One region of the Spiroplasma endosymbiont of Dactylopius coccus genome, then DNA from elsewhere that is predicted to be linked to it. Evidence: riboswitches for the same ligand, from Rfam matches in the RefSeq annotation. Region 1 holds a riboswitch; the other holds the start of a gene.
The links. Region 1 has a riboswitch for cobalamin ahead of nrdF (class 1b ribonucleoside-diphosphate reductase subunit beta). Riboswitches for the same ligand answer to the same signal wherever they lie in the genome.

Region 1 (8,163 bases):
CAAGAATATTACCAGTAATAAAATGCCAATCTTGTCTAAATATTAAATCAATTGATTTAACAGCTTCCCCAACAATTCTAATTTGGGTATCTCTTCAAAAGCCATACTTTGCAGAAAGATAAATATAGTTATCTGCTAAGTTAACTCCACCAGCATAACCAATATTCCCATCAATAATAATATCTTTACGATGATTACGAAAATTATAATTTCCTGTCATAAATGGTAATCTAACTGGTGAAAATTTATGAATAATAATTCCCATTTTTTTCATTTTTCATATTTTATATTTTGATAAACTAAAATATGAACCAACAGCATCATAAATCATATAAACTTTAACTCCTGCTTCAATCCTTGCTTTTAAAACATTAATAATTACTTCTAACAGCTCCCCTTCACCAAGAATAAAATAATTAATAAAAATATAACTTTTTGCTTGTTTTAAATCTTCAATTAATTTAACAAATTTATTAGGACCATTATTTAAAATTTGAACATCAGTATTATTATAAAATGGTCGATGAGAAATTCTTGTTGTATAGTTAAATAAAGATAAAGTATCTTCACTCAAAGTTATTTTTTTTGATTCTAAAATTGAATTAGCAAAAGTTCAATCTTCTTGGGTATAAAAATAACTATTTGTTTTTAAATAAGCTTTTTGTTTTCGTCGATAACGATAAGGACGACCAAAAGTTCAATATAAAAAAATACCGATGATTGGCAAACATAAGATAACCATAATTCATGATAGTTTTGCATCTTGCATACGATTGGTAATGAAAATAATAATACCAGTTAAAATAGTTAAAGTAATAATTATCATCAAAATAATTCATAAATATTTAATATAATTAAATATAACAAAAACTATTGTTGCAATCAAAGCAATATATAAGATTAATGATAAAAGTAAGTTTACTCGTTTACGCATGATTTCTCCTTAATATAAAGAGTTCTTTATTAAATTATATCTAATTATTAATAAATTTATTATTTAAAAGTAAAAAAAGCAATTAATGCTTTTTAAATAATGGCGGAATGGGAGAGATTCGAACTCTCGCGACAGTTTCCCGTCCTAACTGATTAGCAATCAGTCCTCTTCAGCCTCTTGAGTACCACTCCAAAGTTATAATAATTATTTTTTTTACAATTATTATTATAACTTTAATTTTAAAATTTACTATGTATTTTTTAATTTTTTTTAAAAAATCCTATATTCCAAAATAAAATTTCACTATTTTTTAAATTAAATAAATAATATATTACTAAATTTGTTACAAATTTATTTTTTTACTTGAAACTACTATTTAATTTATACAACACAAACATTGCATTGATAATTTTCACTATCCTCTAAAACCTCTTGACGAATACGAACATAATAAATTGATGAACAACCTTTTTTAAAGGCTCTAATATAAGCTTTATTTAAATCACGAGTTGTCGCTTTATCAGTAATAAATAAAGTTAAAGAAATTGCTTGATCAACGTGCTGTTGTGCAGCTGCTACAATATCAATAATTGGATTAGGACCTAATTCATACCCACCTTCAGTGTAATATGATAAATTATTATCATCAATCTTATAAGCAGGAACATAAACACGACCTAATTTTCCTTCTTTTCGTACCTCAACAGGAGCGACTACCGGTTGTAGACTTGGTGTACACGAAGATAAATAACTAATTGAACCAGTGGGTGCTACTGCCATTAAATGTGAATTAGCCAATCCCGTTTCTTTAATTTTTATTACTAATTCTTTCCATTGCTTCTGAGTTGGAATCATAATGTTATATTTTGTAAATAATTCTTGTATTTTTTTTGTTTCAGGAGTTCATTTATCTGACTGACATTTTATATATTTATCAAAATATGAACCATCAGCAAATTTTGAATTTTTAAATCCACCAAAACTTCCAAATTTTAATGCTAATTTATTTGAAGCACTAAAAGCATGATAAGCCATAACATAAAAGAAAATATTAGTAAAATCAATTGCTTCTTTTGAATCATAAAAAATATGATTTGTTGCTAAAAATCCATGTAAATTCATAGCGCCTAAACCCAAAGCATGATTTTTTTTATTTCCATATGCAACTGACGGAGCACTAGAAAAATCACTACTTCTTGATACGTGGTCTAATGAATGAATTGCTTGAAAAATAACCTCACCAAATTCACTTCCACTTTCCATTACTTTTGCAATATTAATACTTCCTAAATTACAACTAATATCTTCACCAATTTCTTTAAAACTTAAATCACTATTAAATTCACTAGCTGTACTTACTTGAATAATTTCACTGCACAAATTACTCATAACAATTCTACCGGGATGAGCATTATTTTTATTTACTGTATCATCAAATAATAAATAAGGATATCCACTTTCAAAATGTAATTCAGCAATCATTTGAAATAATTTGCGAGCACTAATAAAATTTTTACTAATATCAGGGTTTTTTAACATATTATAATACTCTTTAGTAATAGAAATATCTGTCATTGCTTTACCATAAACTTTTGCAATATCATAAGGACTAAAAAGTGCCATCTGTTCATTGTTTTTTGCTAATTCAAAAGTAATATCAGGAATAACTACTCCTAAAGACATTGATTTAATACGAATTTTTTCATCTGCATTTTCACGCTTTGAATCTAAAAATAACATAATATCTGGATGATGAACATTTAAATAAACTGCCCCAGCACCTTGTCTTTGACCTAGTTGATTAGCATATGAAAATGAATCTTCAAGAATTTTCATAACTGGGATAACGCCTGTTGCTTGATTTTTAATATTTTTAATTGGAGCTCCAAATTCTCTTAAATTTGTTAAACACAAAGCAACTCCACCGCCACGTTTTGATAACTGTAATGAAGTAGTAATAGCGCGAGCAATTGATTCCATGTTATCTTCAATTCGTAAAAGATAACATGAAGTGTATTCACCTCTTTGTTTTTTTCCTGCATTTAAAAATGTGGGAGTAGCTGGTTGAAATCTACCAGACATAATTTGTCTTAAAATTTTACTAGCATGTTCAATATTACCATCAGCGAAAAATAAACTATTCATAACAACTCTATCTTCATAATTTTCTAAATATTGTTTACCATTAAAACTTTTTAAAGCATAAGAATTATAAAATTTTAAAATACCCATAAAACTCGTAAACTGATAATTAAAACTGTATGCTTCATTTGTTAATCGTTCAATTTCCGTAATTGAATATTTATTAATTATTGTTTCATCATAATATTGATTTTTTACTAAATATTCTATTCTTTCTTTAACGGTTTTAAAAAGCAATAAATTTGGTTTAATATGATTTTTCATATAAGATTGTGCTGCTTGCAAATCAAATTGTGCATTATTAGTAGTTTTTGCTCTAGCATTTAAAGTAACATATTCATCACTTTCTAAAGTTCCAGATAAAGTATTTATTTCATTGGTATTTTTTTTATCTTTATCTCAAAAATCTACTAATATATTTTTTATTGTTGATACATCATTATTAGTTCCTAATAATTCAAATTGAAATAATAGTGGGACATTTAATTTTTTTGAAAGAATTGGCCCGGCAATTGCAAAAGTATCACCAAAATTAGTATTCCCCGACGCAATAACACCACGACAAAAATTACGATTTTGCTTATTATTTAAAAATTTAATTACCTGTTTAGGAACCGCCCCTTCTTTAATATCACCACCCCCACTATATGTTGGTGTTATTAACACATAATCTTTATCAACTAAAATTTCCTCTTGTAGATCATGAGGAATTCTTGAATTTAAAACCTCTAATTTTTGAATAAAACGATGAGTATTATTTGACAAAGAAGAAAAATAAACAACATGAATTTTTCCTTCTGGCTTTAATATTTTTTGGTTTGAAACTTTTACAACATCATTATGCATTTTTTTCTCCTTTAAAATTAAAATTCTCAATCTTCATCTTGCGTTTCTACAGTAATGCCCATTACATAAGATGAACCATTACCTGAAAAGAAATCGTGATTTTCATCAGCTCGAGCTGATAATTGATTAAAAATTTCTGGCTTAATTCTTGTTTGTTCTTCACTAAAAGGTGAATCATATCCTAAATTTTGTAAAAACTTACCAGCATTATATAAACTAAACTTAATAGCATCTTCAGCTAAATTAAATTCTTGATATAATTCTGTTAAATATTGCTTTTCTAAATCAATTAATTTAAACAATAAATCAAATACAAATTTTTTCATTTCTTCTTGTTTTTCTTTTGGTAACTTTTCAACTTTTCTTTGATATTTATAGCCACTATAATAATTATGAATAACTTTATCACGTAAAATTAATCTAATAATATCTGAAGTATTAGGTAATTTACTACGAGCAGATAAATAAAATGGTAAATAAAAACCACCATATAATAAAAAACCTGGCATTAAAGCGGCAGCTACTTTGGATTTTAAAGGATCATCACTTGTATAATAAGGAATTAGTGCACGTGCTCTGGCTTGTAAACTTTCATTATTAATCACTCATTCATGAGCAGATTCAATCTGCTCACTAGAACATAAAGTTGAAAAAATTGTTCCGTATGATCGAGCATGAACTGCTACCATAAAAGCAAAATTTGTGTAAATAACTTGTTCATGATCAGTTAAAGAATTAGGTATTTGTGCGATATCACCAACTGTTGCCTGAATTGTATCTAATAAAGTTAAACCTGTAAATGTTCTTGTTATTAACTCTTGTCATTTTGGATTTAATGTTTTTCAAGAAGTTAAGTCATTAGAAACAGGAATTTTTTCTGGTAACCAAAAATTTTGAGTAATACGGTTTCAAACCTCTAAATCTTTTTCATCATTGATTACATTTCAATTTACAGACCGCATTTTTCCATTAAAATTTTTCATAATATATTCTAATGGTGACTGTGATTGTTGAAAATATTTGTTATCTTTTGCCATTTATTATTACCCCTCTACTTAATTACACAACTAAAAACATCCCCTATATTATATAAAGGATTATATAAAGGATGTTGTCATTATTAAAAATTACTTTATTAAAATTACAAATATTAAAAAATAAAAGTAATTATTAAAAATAATCATTAATTCACACCCAGGAATATAATATCACTTAAAAAATTAGACCGGTCTACTGGCTTAGTTTCATTTTACTTGTTACCCTTCTCAAAGTTTTATCTTCAATGGTTTTGTAACGTTCATCAACATCACAGTTGCTGGGGCAGCAAAGAATTCTCATCTTTTTTCCGAACATCTAAAGTTCCTTGTTATTTAGTTGTATAAATATTCTACTACAAGAAAAACAATTTTGGTAATTTATAAATACATTACTATGTATTTTTTTAACCTCAACTATTTTAAAATTATTCTTAATTTTTTTATTATGAAAATTTTCATTTTAATATACAAAAATAATTTAATATATTATTTACTGTTGTTTTTTAAAGTAAAAAACATTAATCTTTATACTTTATTTGTTAATAACTTTTTTTCAACTTTTTGTAATTGTTTAATAAAATCATTAATAGTACCGTTATTTTTAACAATAAAATCAATATCTTTATTTAAAATTAAATATTTTTTTTGTTGATTTAATAATGAAATAACTTGTAAATCATTAACATTATCACGTTCTTTTATTCGTTGGATTTTTTTATCTTCTTCAGCCTCAATTAAAAGAATTTTATCAACTAATAAATTTAAATTTGCATTAAATAATACTGCACAATCAATAACAATTAATTTTTGGTGTATTTTATTACGAATAATATCTTCTTCGACAATTTTTATCATTTTTGGTCAAATAATATTTTCTAATTTACGTAAAATATGAGGGTGCTGAAATGCTTCATACCGTAATTTTATTTTATTAATTGTTTTATCATTATTAATAAAAGTATCACCAAATTCATTAATTAATGCTTTTTTTGTTTCTTTTAGTGTATAAATATGTTTAACAACTTTATCAACAAAAATAACATACGCACCTTTATTTTGAAAAAAATTTGTAGCAGTTGTCTTACCTACTCCCGCTTCACCAATAATACCAATAATCATGAGTTCACCCTTACTTATGTTCAATTTGATAACTTGCAAGAATACCAATCATTGCTGCATTATCAGTACAGTATTCTAATTTTGGAACAATTATTTTTAAATTTGCATATTTAATTTTTAAATCTAATACTGCTAATCTTAATTGCTGATTAGCACTAACTCCTCCTGCTAAAACTAAAGTTTTTGGATTATGTTTTTTTAATGCTAATTCAATTTTATTAATCAATACTTGAATAACTGTTGTTTGAAAAGAAGCTGCAAAATTATTAAATTGTAACTTACCTTTTTCTTTATTTATCAAATTAGCACATGCTGATTTTAAACCACTAAAACTAAAATCTAAACTATTATCATTTTTAGGTAATGGTAATTTATAAGTTGGCTTTCCCAATTTAGCACTTCGTTCAATTTCAGGACCACCCGGATATTTTAAATCTAACATTCTTGCAACTTTATCATAACATTCACCAACAGCATCATCTAATGTTTGACCAAGTATAGTGAAATTTAAATGTTCATTTGCCAACATCAACTGTGTATGACCACCACTAACTAATAAACCAAGTACTGGAAATTCTCATTCATTATTAATTAAAGAAGCATACAAATGTCCATACAAATGATTACATGGAAGCAATGGCTTTTCTAAATAAGCAGCAATAGTTTCTGCTATAATTTTACCTACGTGTAAACAACTAGCCAGACCAGGAGTATTAGTATAAGCAACAAAATCAATATCCATAATTGAAATGTTAGATTTTTCAATTGCTGTTTGTAAGACAGTAGCAATATTTTCACTATGAGCTCGTGCTGCTAATTCTGGAACAACACCACCATATTGTTGATGAAGCTTAATTTGTGAAGCAATAATATTACTTAAAACCTTTTTATCTTTAATAACAGCAACACTAGTTTCATCACAACTAGTTTCTATCGCTAAGATTATCATCAATATCCTCTTCTTTATAATAAGCAACTGCTGATTCTAAAGCTAAAATCATCATTTTTTTAAAACTAGTTTCGCGTAATGCTGCTGAAATTGATTCACCGGTAATAAAAGAATCAGAAATTGTTAATAAACAAGCCGCATTTTTTTCTAAATGTTTTGCATTAGCAAATAAGGCAAAAGATTCCATTTCTACTGCTAAGCATTTACTAATTAAAGGATTAGTTTTATAATCATTATCATTAATACGATAAAATACATCACTTGAATGAATTAAACCCGATCTTAAATTTATTTTTTCACTTACTATATACGAAGAATTTTCATTTTTTTGCTGATCAAATTCATTATCAATTTTTTGTGCCACTTTATTAATAATTTTGCTAATATTACCAACAGATTCAATTTGATTTTCATCAATATTAGCAGCATATTTAGCGAAAGTAGATTCACTATATACTTTAGTAGTATTAATAATATCATAAACTTTAACATCTTTTTGATATGAACCAGCGCTACCAACACGAATAATACAGTCAACATCATAAAATTTAAATAACTCATATGAATATATACCAATTGAAGGCATACCCATACCACTAGCAGCAATAGTAATATTATATCCTTTATATTTTCCAGTAAACATTAACATATTACGAACATTATTTACTTGTTTTCAATCTTGTAAAAAATTAGAAGCAATGAATTGAGCACGTAATGGATCACCTGGCATAATTACTACTTTTGCAATTTGATCACGAGCAGCTTTAATATGCGCTGTTGGAATTTTTTCTTTATTTTCCATATATTCTCCTTTTTTTAAATAATAATAGTTATTATAATATATTGTTAATTTAGTAACAACATTAATATTTTTAATGACTAGTTTTTTATTTTAAAAATTAAATTTAATTTTATAACTTTTCATACTAATTAAAGAAAATAAAAAATATTCTAAAAAAAGTTTAATCAACACCTTTTTTAGTTTTTTAGTATAATTTATTAAAACTTGGTTAAGTATCGTTTTTGTTTATGTTTGCTTTTATAATTTTTTATGATAAGATTTGTTTGTTATTAAAATATAAAATTTGCTACTTAAAAAGTAGTGTTCACTGGAGTTTTATATATGCAACAAGATT
Region 2 (8,163 bases), 240 kb from region 1:
TTGTTCATGTGAACAAGCATTTCATTTAGCAATTTATATGTGTAAACTTTGTGACCAAGTTATTTGTCCCAAAAGAGTTTTACAAAACTTATATACTAAAAATTATTATTGTCCAAATTGTATATTAGATATTGCTTTAAATAAAGCAATGAGACAACAAGAAAGTAAGTTAAATTATGAGACATAAGTGTAGTGATTGAACTTATGAAAGAGTATATGGTTGTGAAATGTGTTACAGAGTTGCTAATGAAATGGAACGAATAAGAAAAGAAAATAAAAGAAAAAAATAAAAACTAAATAAGGGGCATATATATACTTTTTAGTGTATTTTTGCCCCTTACTCTAATTAGTATAAATATGCTCCTTATTAGTATATAAAGTAAGGAGTTTTATTTATGGAAAAAAGGAAACAGTTTAAATATGACTATATGTTAATTGATAAAGCGTTTAGAGATGCTAGGGAAGATAAGCATTTGCAAGAGATTTTAAAAAGATTAAGTGAAAAATAGAGGAGACAGTAAACATGCCTAATGAGTTAGAACAAACTAGTAATTATACTTTAACTAAAATTTTAAGAACTGGATTAAGTCCATTAAGTGCTATGGTAGGAGTTAGTGCTTATTATGGTCAATATTTAAAAGACCCAATTTTAGGTTCTATTAATTCTTTGTTATTTAGTAAGAAGTTGGCAATTGATATATGAAATATTAATCAAAGACCAACTACTAAAAATAAAGTTATTAATAGTTATAAAAAGATATTTTTAGGATTAGGAACAATTGGTTTAGTTAATTATGCTAAGTTTGTTAATTATGTAGATAAGTCGGTTTTTTTATTAAGAGATGAACCATGTTTTTGACCACCTTGTCCTACACCACCACCAATTCCTACCCCAATACCAACACCTAGTCCAATAGTTAATAAACCTTTTGTAGACTGAGATACTTATATATCTTTAAATAGTTTTGGTATAGCAAATGTTATTAGTGGTTTAACTGAATTAATACCTAATAGATTTGAAATTATACGTAAAATAGCGAATACGGGTACTGGTGGTTGTTTGATTAGTAGTGGTGTTGCTATGGGTATTAATAATAATTTTAATAATTATTTTGCTATTCCTACGATTATTGCCGGTGCAAGTGAGATTATAAATATTTTATTGTTACCGTTAAGAAATACACATAATAATACAGAATTACAAGAAGTATTTACTGATGAAAGAGCAAGATTAATTAATGCTAGTGTTAATGATTATCAAAGTACAAATGACAGTATGGTTGATGTTGATTTAAATGATGATAATATGTCGGAGATTAATTTAGATAGAGCAAGTTTAAATTGGGATTATTCTTATGCTTATACGTTAGGTGGTGTTTAAAATGGATTTTAAGGAGATTGTTAAATATGCTTTATATATTGGTGGGTTTTGCCTTATACTTTGATTTTGTCGTAATTGAATACATGAGTGTATACAGAAATTCAAACATAAAAAACATGTAAAGGAAAAAGAAAATGACCCAGATTGTATTTTTTGTCGTAAAGATTTTGAAAAGAAGAAACGTAAATTAGAAATGGAAAAACAACAAAAAGAATTAGAGAAAGGGGGTGATTAATATGCCTGCTGGATTATCAGCATTATTAAATATGATTGGTGGTGTTGGCCAACAATTATTAAATGCTTTTACTTATATTTTTGGTTGAGTATTTACTACTGGCGATGGTGGAACACTTACAAATTGACCAGTGTTAATTTCAATTGTATTTATGGTTCTTGTATTTATTAAGCAGTTTGTTGGTCATATTATCCATGGAACACATTAGTAATTAGAAAGGAAGTAAGCAAATGGTAAAGTTATTTTTTAGTTTGGTTTTTGTTTTACCTTTATTGGGTAGACTTTTACCAGTTGTTAATACTTTGGTGCAAACTATTTATATGCAGTATTTAAGTTCTTTTGCTGGATTACATACTGTGACACTTTTTATTAAGTCGTTCTTTTATGATAGTTTATACACTTTACCTTTGCCTATTCTTGCTTTAATAAATGTTAGTTTTGTATTTTATTTAATTTTAGGATTATTTAGATTTACAAGACATTAGGATGTGAAATTATGTTTATACCTTTTATTACAACTGTTATGCAATTATTTGCTTCAATTTTTATGAAGTTTTTTAGTTTTCCACTTGGTGATTTAGGTTTTAATTTAGGTACGTTAATGATATTTTTGATTTTGCTTAGATTTGCATTTAGGGTTATTTTACCCGAATTAATGTTACCAACATTAGGTTTAGGTTATGGTGTTAAATTTATTGGTAAATCTGCTGTTGCTATTGGTGGTGGTGTTGGTAAAGATATTGCAAATGCTTATCGTAATGGAGAATCTGGTGTAAAACCAGTTCAACGTTATAAAGGTGGTACTTATTCTTATAAACAAAAAGGTACTGCTGTTGCTCGTACTAGTGGATATGAACAACATTATTATAATCCTAAGTATATTAAGTAGGTGTTATTATGTCTAATTTTGTTTTTAGTATATTGCATTTTATTTTTATATTTTCTAGTAAAGATATTCAAATATTTTTAAATCAACCAAATATTACTGATGAAGTTTATATTTTGTTTAATTTGACTTTTTGGTTGGTATTAGGTGTATTTTTTAATTTTATTTATCGTAGTATTAAATTTGTTTTTAGGTCATTGTTTGGGTAGGTGTTAATTATGAGTGTTTTAGAAATTTACAATAAAATACATCAATGTATAGTTGATTATTGAACTATGTTTATAGGTAGTCCAGTTGACCAATTTACTACTATTTTATGAAATTTAGTAGTTTATGGTACACAGTTTTTTATTGGATTTATTTTGTTTTATGGTTCATGGTGAATTTTAAAATGTTTATTTGGTAAATAATTATGTGATTTAAGTTTGCTAAATTATTTTTTGTTGTAAATACTTCTGTTCAAGCACCAACTAGTTTAATTGCTTCAAATGACCCTAATGTTGTTAATTATGATATTACAAAAGAAATGGTTAAACATGTTAAATATCATAATTTTGATGATTGAGCAACAATACCATGAAATTCTGCTTATTTTGACATTGACCAACCAGATTTAAAATTAGTAAGTGGTGAATTTATTGGAAATGGTGAGGGTATTTATACATGTCGTTATTTTAGTGATACAGTTGGTGTTTTACCACAAGTGGTAAGGATGGGAACTGGTGTTTATACTTTTAATAGAAAACAATTAGATGACTTTTCACGTATTATGTTTAATCATAATTATGTTTCAAATGATAATGTTAATTATTTAGGTTTTCTTAATACTGGTAAAAGTATTATAAATTTTCAAACACAGTTAAATTTTGAAATTGATAAACCTTTAAGTTTTTATATTCAAGGTTTTATGTTTTATTTTTCTTATCATGATTTTAAAACTTTCTCTGCTCATTTTACTTTTAGTTTTTTAGATAATGTTGGTGATACAAAATATGTTTTTAAAGGTAAAGTTGATAATGATATTTATCAGCAAGATTTATATAATTTTGTTACTATGCCTATTCGTGTTCCAAATTTAAGACATTTAACAGTATTTTTTGATATTCATGGTCAATCAATTAGACCAACTTTTTCACCAGATGTTTTTTTTGGTCAAGTTAATATTTTTTCAAGTGAAAATATAACTCCAGTGCCACCAAATAGTCCTTTTAATCCTGAATATGAAAGACCAAGTTGATATGATGTTTTTGGTCATTTACGTAATGCTTTTAGATGAGTACTTTATGGAGTTGTTGGTAAAGTTTTACCAGTTGAACCTTTAAGAGAATTTTTTACTAAACTTGACGGATTATTAAGACGTATTTTTGATGATACTATTAGTTCTGTTTTAAATGTTGATTTTACTAGTGGTTTAGAGCAAGTTTTAACTTTATGAGTGTTTTTAAAAGCAGTAGGATTTTTAGTTGGTTAGGAGTTGAAATAATGCCTTGATATGGTTATTTACTTTTAGGAGTTATATTATTAATAATACTTTATCCATTTTTAATAACTAGAAAAAATATAAAGATATTACAACGTGTAGGTAGTTATATTATTTCAGCACCACCACGTACTGGTAAATCCGCTCTTGCTTGTTGTTTAGCACAAAAACATAAAGGTAGAGTAGTAAGTCCTATTCCTATTAAAGTTCGTAATGAATATAGTTATCGTTGTTCTTATGATGATGTTTTTAAATTTAATCAATTAAATAGTAATTATGCTTTTAAAGAGTGTGATATGGTTGTTTTAGATGAGTTAGGTTTGAAAATTAATAGTAATGATTTATCACCCGAATTTAAAGAAACACAAGAAAGTTTAGGAATGTTTTGTAAGTTAATAGGTCATAATTTTAATGGAATTATGTATATGATTGAGCAACACCCCGATAGAATACCAAAGCAAGCACGTGAAAAAGTCGAATATATTGTTCAAGTTAAAAGAATGCGTATTTTGTTATTTTTAGTTAAGTTTAAACTAAATATTTATACTAATGTTGATGATTATAATAAAGTTGTATTATCTAAAAGACAAACAAAGCGAATAATTAAACGTGGTGGATTACCACCTAGTTATAGTGGTGAAACTATGACTTTTAGTTTATGATTTCCTAGGTCTTATTTACAAAGATATAATAGTCGTGCTTTAAATTATATTCATTCGTTAAAGAGTGAATTAAGTATTGTTAAAGACTATGAACAATCACAAGCATTAGATTTTACTGTTGATGATATTAGAGCAGTAGGATTAGATAAGTTGGATAATATATTACAAACTGAAAAGAAAGAAACTGAAAATACTGTATGCCGTACTTGTTATTATAGAAATAAATATTCTAAGAAAAATAAGAAAGATGTTAAAATAGAGTAAACCTATATTATTGGTCGGAGCCAACCAGAACCTTGGTTGGTTGGCCGTGGCGTTTACGCCACTGGGGTGAGTTGCGAAGCAACTAGGGGCAAAGCCCCTATATACTTGTTAAAAGGAGATGAAGTATTAATGAATAAAAGTGAAAATAACATTGTGCAAATGGTAGTTGAAATTCCCAAAGGATCAAGTAATAAATATGAATATGATTGAAAATCTAAAACTATGATATTAGATCGTGTTCTTTATGGTGCTAATTTTTATCCCGGTGAATATGGATATATTCCTGAAACTTTAGATTATGATGGTGATCCTTTAGATATTATTAGTTTAATTACTTATCCAACTTTCCCTGGTTGCTTAGTAGAAGTTAGAGTTTTAGGAATGATTAAAATGATTGACGGTGGTGAAGTTGATACTAAATTATTTGGTGTTGTTAATTCTGATCCACGCTTTAATGATTATCAAGATCTAAAAGATGTACCACAACATTTACGTGATGAAATTGTTAATTTCTTTTTACAATATAAAGAATTACAAAAAAAGAAAGTCATAATTGAAGGTTGAGGTAACTTAAAAGAAGCATTAACTGAACTTACAACATGTAAAAATATGTTTAAAGAATATCAAAATGAAATGAATAATTTACCAAAAGCACAATTAGTGTCATTATTAAACAAAAAATAAACAAAAAGTGTAATATATTTTTAATATATTAAATCATTTATCCTTAAATACAACTGAATAAAATTAAATAGATGAACAACTGTTCATAAAAGGGAATTAAGTAATCTTAAGCTGCCCCCCAGCAACTGTGATACTGATAAAAGTTACATAATCCATTGAAATCAAAGATTTTGAGAAGGGTAACAAGTAAAATGAAGTTAAGCCAGTAGACCTATCTATTTAACACTATTAAACTAATCTCTGGGTGCAGATAACAGTTATATAATTTTAATTGATGTTTTATCTCCGATTAGTATAACTAAACCACCTTTATGAGGTGGTTTTAAATTTAAAAAATAAAGAAAGCCGAGAACAAATATGAGTAACCATGTCCAAAAATTAATTCGTATCTTGATTATTCCTTCATATGCAGCACTAGTTTTTGCTTTAAAAGAAGTACTAACAATATTACCAAATATTGAAGTTGTAATTTTTCTATTAGCATTTTCAGCATTAGTTTTTCCACTATATATGTCAATTACTATTCCTTTAATTTTTGCTTCATTAGAAATTATACTTTACGGTGGTAATAGTTGAATATTTTTGTATTTTAGTATATGACCAATATTGGTCATAATAATTTGAATATTTCGTCATTTAATTAAAAAGCATTGATGAATTTTTGGGTAATGTTTAGTAATCTGTGTAACTTACAAAAATAACTATGTTTAATTAATTCTATAATAAACCTAGAAAGAGTGAATTACAGATGGCTAAAAAGCAAAATATTAATAATAATGTTCCAATATCAAAAGCAGTAGATTTATTATTAGAAAATACTGAAGATTTAACAACAGTTTTTAAAGAGGGAGGTTTGTATAAATAATTAACAAAAAGATTAGTAGAAAAAATGTTGAATTCTGAGATGCAAAATTATTTAGGATATGATAAGAATCAACATAGTAATAGTGACAATGCTCGTAATGGTATAAGTTCAAAAAAATTAATAACTCAACAAGGTAAAATTGAGATTGATGTACCACGAGATCGCAATAGTAATTTTAATCCTGTAATAATTGCAAAAAGACAAAGAAGATTTGATGGTTTTGATCAACAAGTTCTTTCTTTATATGCAAAAGGTATGACATTATCAGATATTAGAATGCAATTACAAGAGTTATATCATGGTGCTGATATTAGTGAAAGTGTTATTAGTCAAATTACTGATGATGTTATTGATGATGTAAAAGCATGGCAAAATCGACCATTAGATAGTATTTATCCGATTGTTTATTTTGATTGCATAGTAGTTAAAATACGACAAGATAAACGCATTATTAACAAATCTGTGTATATAGCTTTAGGAGTTGATTTAGAAGGTAAAAAAGATGTTTTAGGCTTATGAATTAGTGAAAATGAAGGTTCTAAATTTTGATTAGCCAATTTCACAGAAATGAAAAATCGAGGCTTAAATGATATTCTTATTGCTTGTAGTGATAATTTAACAGGAATGTCAGAAGCAATACAATCAGTTTATCCTAAAACAGAACATCAATTATGCATCATTCATCAAATTAGAAATAGTTTGAAATATGTCTCATATAAGCATAGAAAATCTCTAGTTGCAGATTTAAAACCAATTTATACTGCATGTAGTGAAGAACAAGCAATGCAGGCTTTAGAAACATTTGAAAATAAGTGAAATAAACAATATCCTCAAATTGCTAAATCTTGATATAAAAATTGAGAAAATTTGATAGTTTTTATTAGTTATCCAACAGAAATTAAAAGAGTAATTTATACCACAAATGCTATTGAATCTGTTAATAGTCAATTACGAAAAGTTATCAGAAATAAAAAAGTTTTTCCTAATGATATGGAAGAATTGAAAATATTTTATTTAGCAATTGAAAATATAACAAAAAAATGAACAATGCCCATTCAAAATTGAAATACAGCAATTGCTCATTTTATGATAAAATTTGAAGATAGAATTAATCTTAACTAGTACTTTGTAAAACAAAGATACACAGATTTCTAAAAAGCCTCAATTTTTATATCAAGATTTAGCAATTTGAGGATATTGTTTATTTCACTTATTTTCAAATGTTTCTAAGAACCTGTTTGGAATCTTTTAAACATAATTAAACTAAAAAAGGGAATAATTATTTCTAACCTGACAGTTAATTAACATTTTATTTTCTTTGTCATTTTTTTGTTAAAAAGATTTTATCATTTGACAACTTATCGATTAAAAATTTATTTTTCAACTATAAAATAACATTTATGATATTAATTTAATCAAAAATAAGTTAAAAAAGATCCTAAACAGGTTCTAAAGCCTGCATTGCTTGTTCTTCACTACATGCAGTATAAATTGGTTTTAAATCTGCAACTAGAGATTTTCTATGCTTATATGAGACATATTTCAAACTATTTCTAATTTGATGAATGATGCATAATTGATGTTCTGTTTTAGGATAAACTGATTGTATTGCTTCTGACATTCCTGTTAAATTATCACTACAAGCAATAAGAATATCATTTAAGCCTCGATTTTTCATTTCTGTGAAATTGGCTAATCAAAATTTA

Region 2: it holds a riboswitch for cobalamin, as region 1 does, so the genes downstream of both, ACXUB0_RS10775 (hypothetical protein) here and nrdF (class 1b ribonucleoside-diphosphate reductase subunit beta) in region 1, are expected to answer to the same signal.

What each region holds. Positions count from the first base shown of each region.
Region 1 covers NZ_OZ373019.1:1,453,814-1,461,976, forward strand. Annotated here, with positions in the region: gene cls (cardiolipin synthase) at 1-934, opposite strand, end outside; tRNA gene ACXUB0_RS09125 (tRNA-Ser) at 1,035-1,125, opposite strand; gene nrdE (class 1b ribonucleoside-diphosphate reductase subunit alpha) at 1,316-3,922, opposite strand; gene nrdF (class 1b ribonucleoside-diphosphate reductase subunit beta) at 3,940-4,959, opposite strand; cobalamin riboswitch at 5,129-5,294, opposite strand; gene coaE (dephospho-CoA kinase) at 5,485-6,078, opposite strand; gene tsaD (tRNA (adenosine(37)-N6)-threonylcarbamoyltransferase complex transferase subunit TsaD) at 6,089-7,027, opposite strand; gene ACXUB0_RS09150 (purine-nucleoside phosphorylase) at 7,002-7,829, opposite strand; gene ACXUB0_RS09155 (rolling circle replication-associated protein) at 8,151-8,163, shown strand, end outside.
Region 2 covers NZ_OZ373019.1:1,690,023-1,698,185, forward strand. Annotated here, with positions in the region: gene ACXUB0_RS10725 (hypothetical protein) at 1-187, shown strand, start outside; gene ACXUB0_RS10730 (hypothetical protein) at 524-1,381, shown strand; gene ACXUB0_RS10735 (hypothetical protein) at 1,383-1,616, shown strand; gene ACXUB0_RS10740 (hypothetical protein) at 1,618-1,824, shown strand; gene ACXUB0_RS10745 (hypothetical protein) at 1,847-2,101, shown strand; gene ACXUB0_RS10750 (hypothetical protein) at 2,113-2,505, shown strand; gene ACXUB0_RS10755 (hypothetical protein) at 2,721-2,912, shown strand; gene ACXUB0_RS10760 (hypothetical protein) at 2,915-3,973, shown strand; gene ACXUB0_RS10765 (hypothetical protein) at 3,985-4,908, shown strand; gene ACXUB0_RS10770 (inorganic diphosphatase) at 5,038-5,592, shown strand; cobalamin riboswitch at 5,645-5,825, shown strand; gene ACXUB0_RS10775 (hypothetical protein) at 5,950-6,261, shown strand; partial or broken gene ACXUB0_RS10780 (IS256 family transposase) at 6,341-7,579, shown strand; partial or broken gene ACXUB0_RS10785 (IS256 family transposase) at 7,905-8,163, opposite strand, start outside.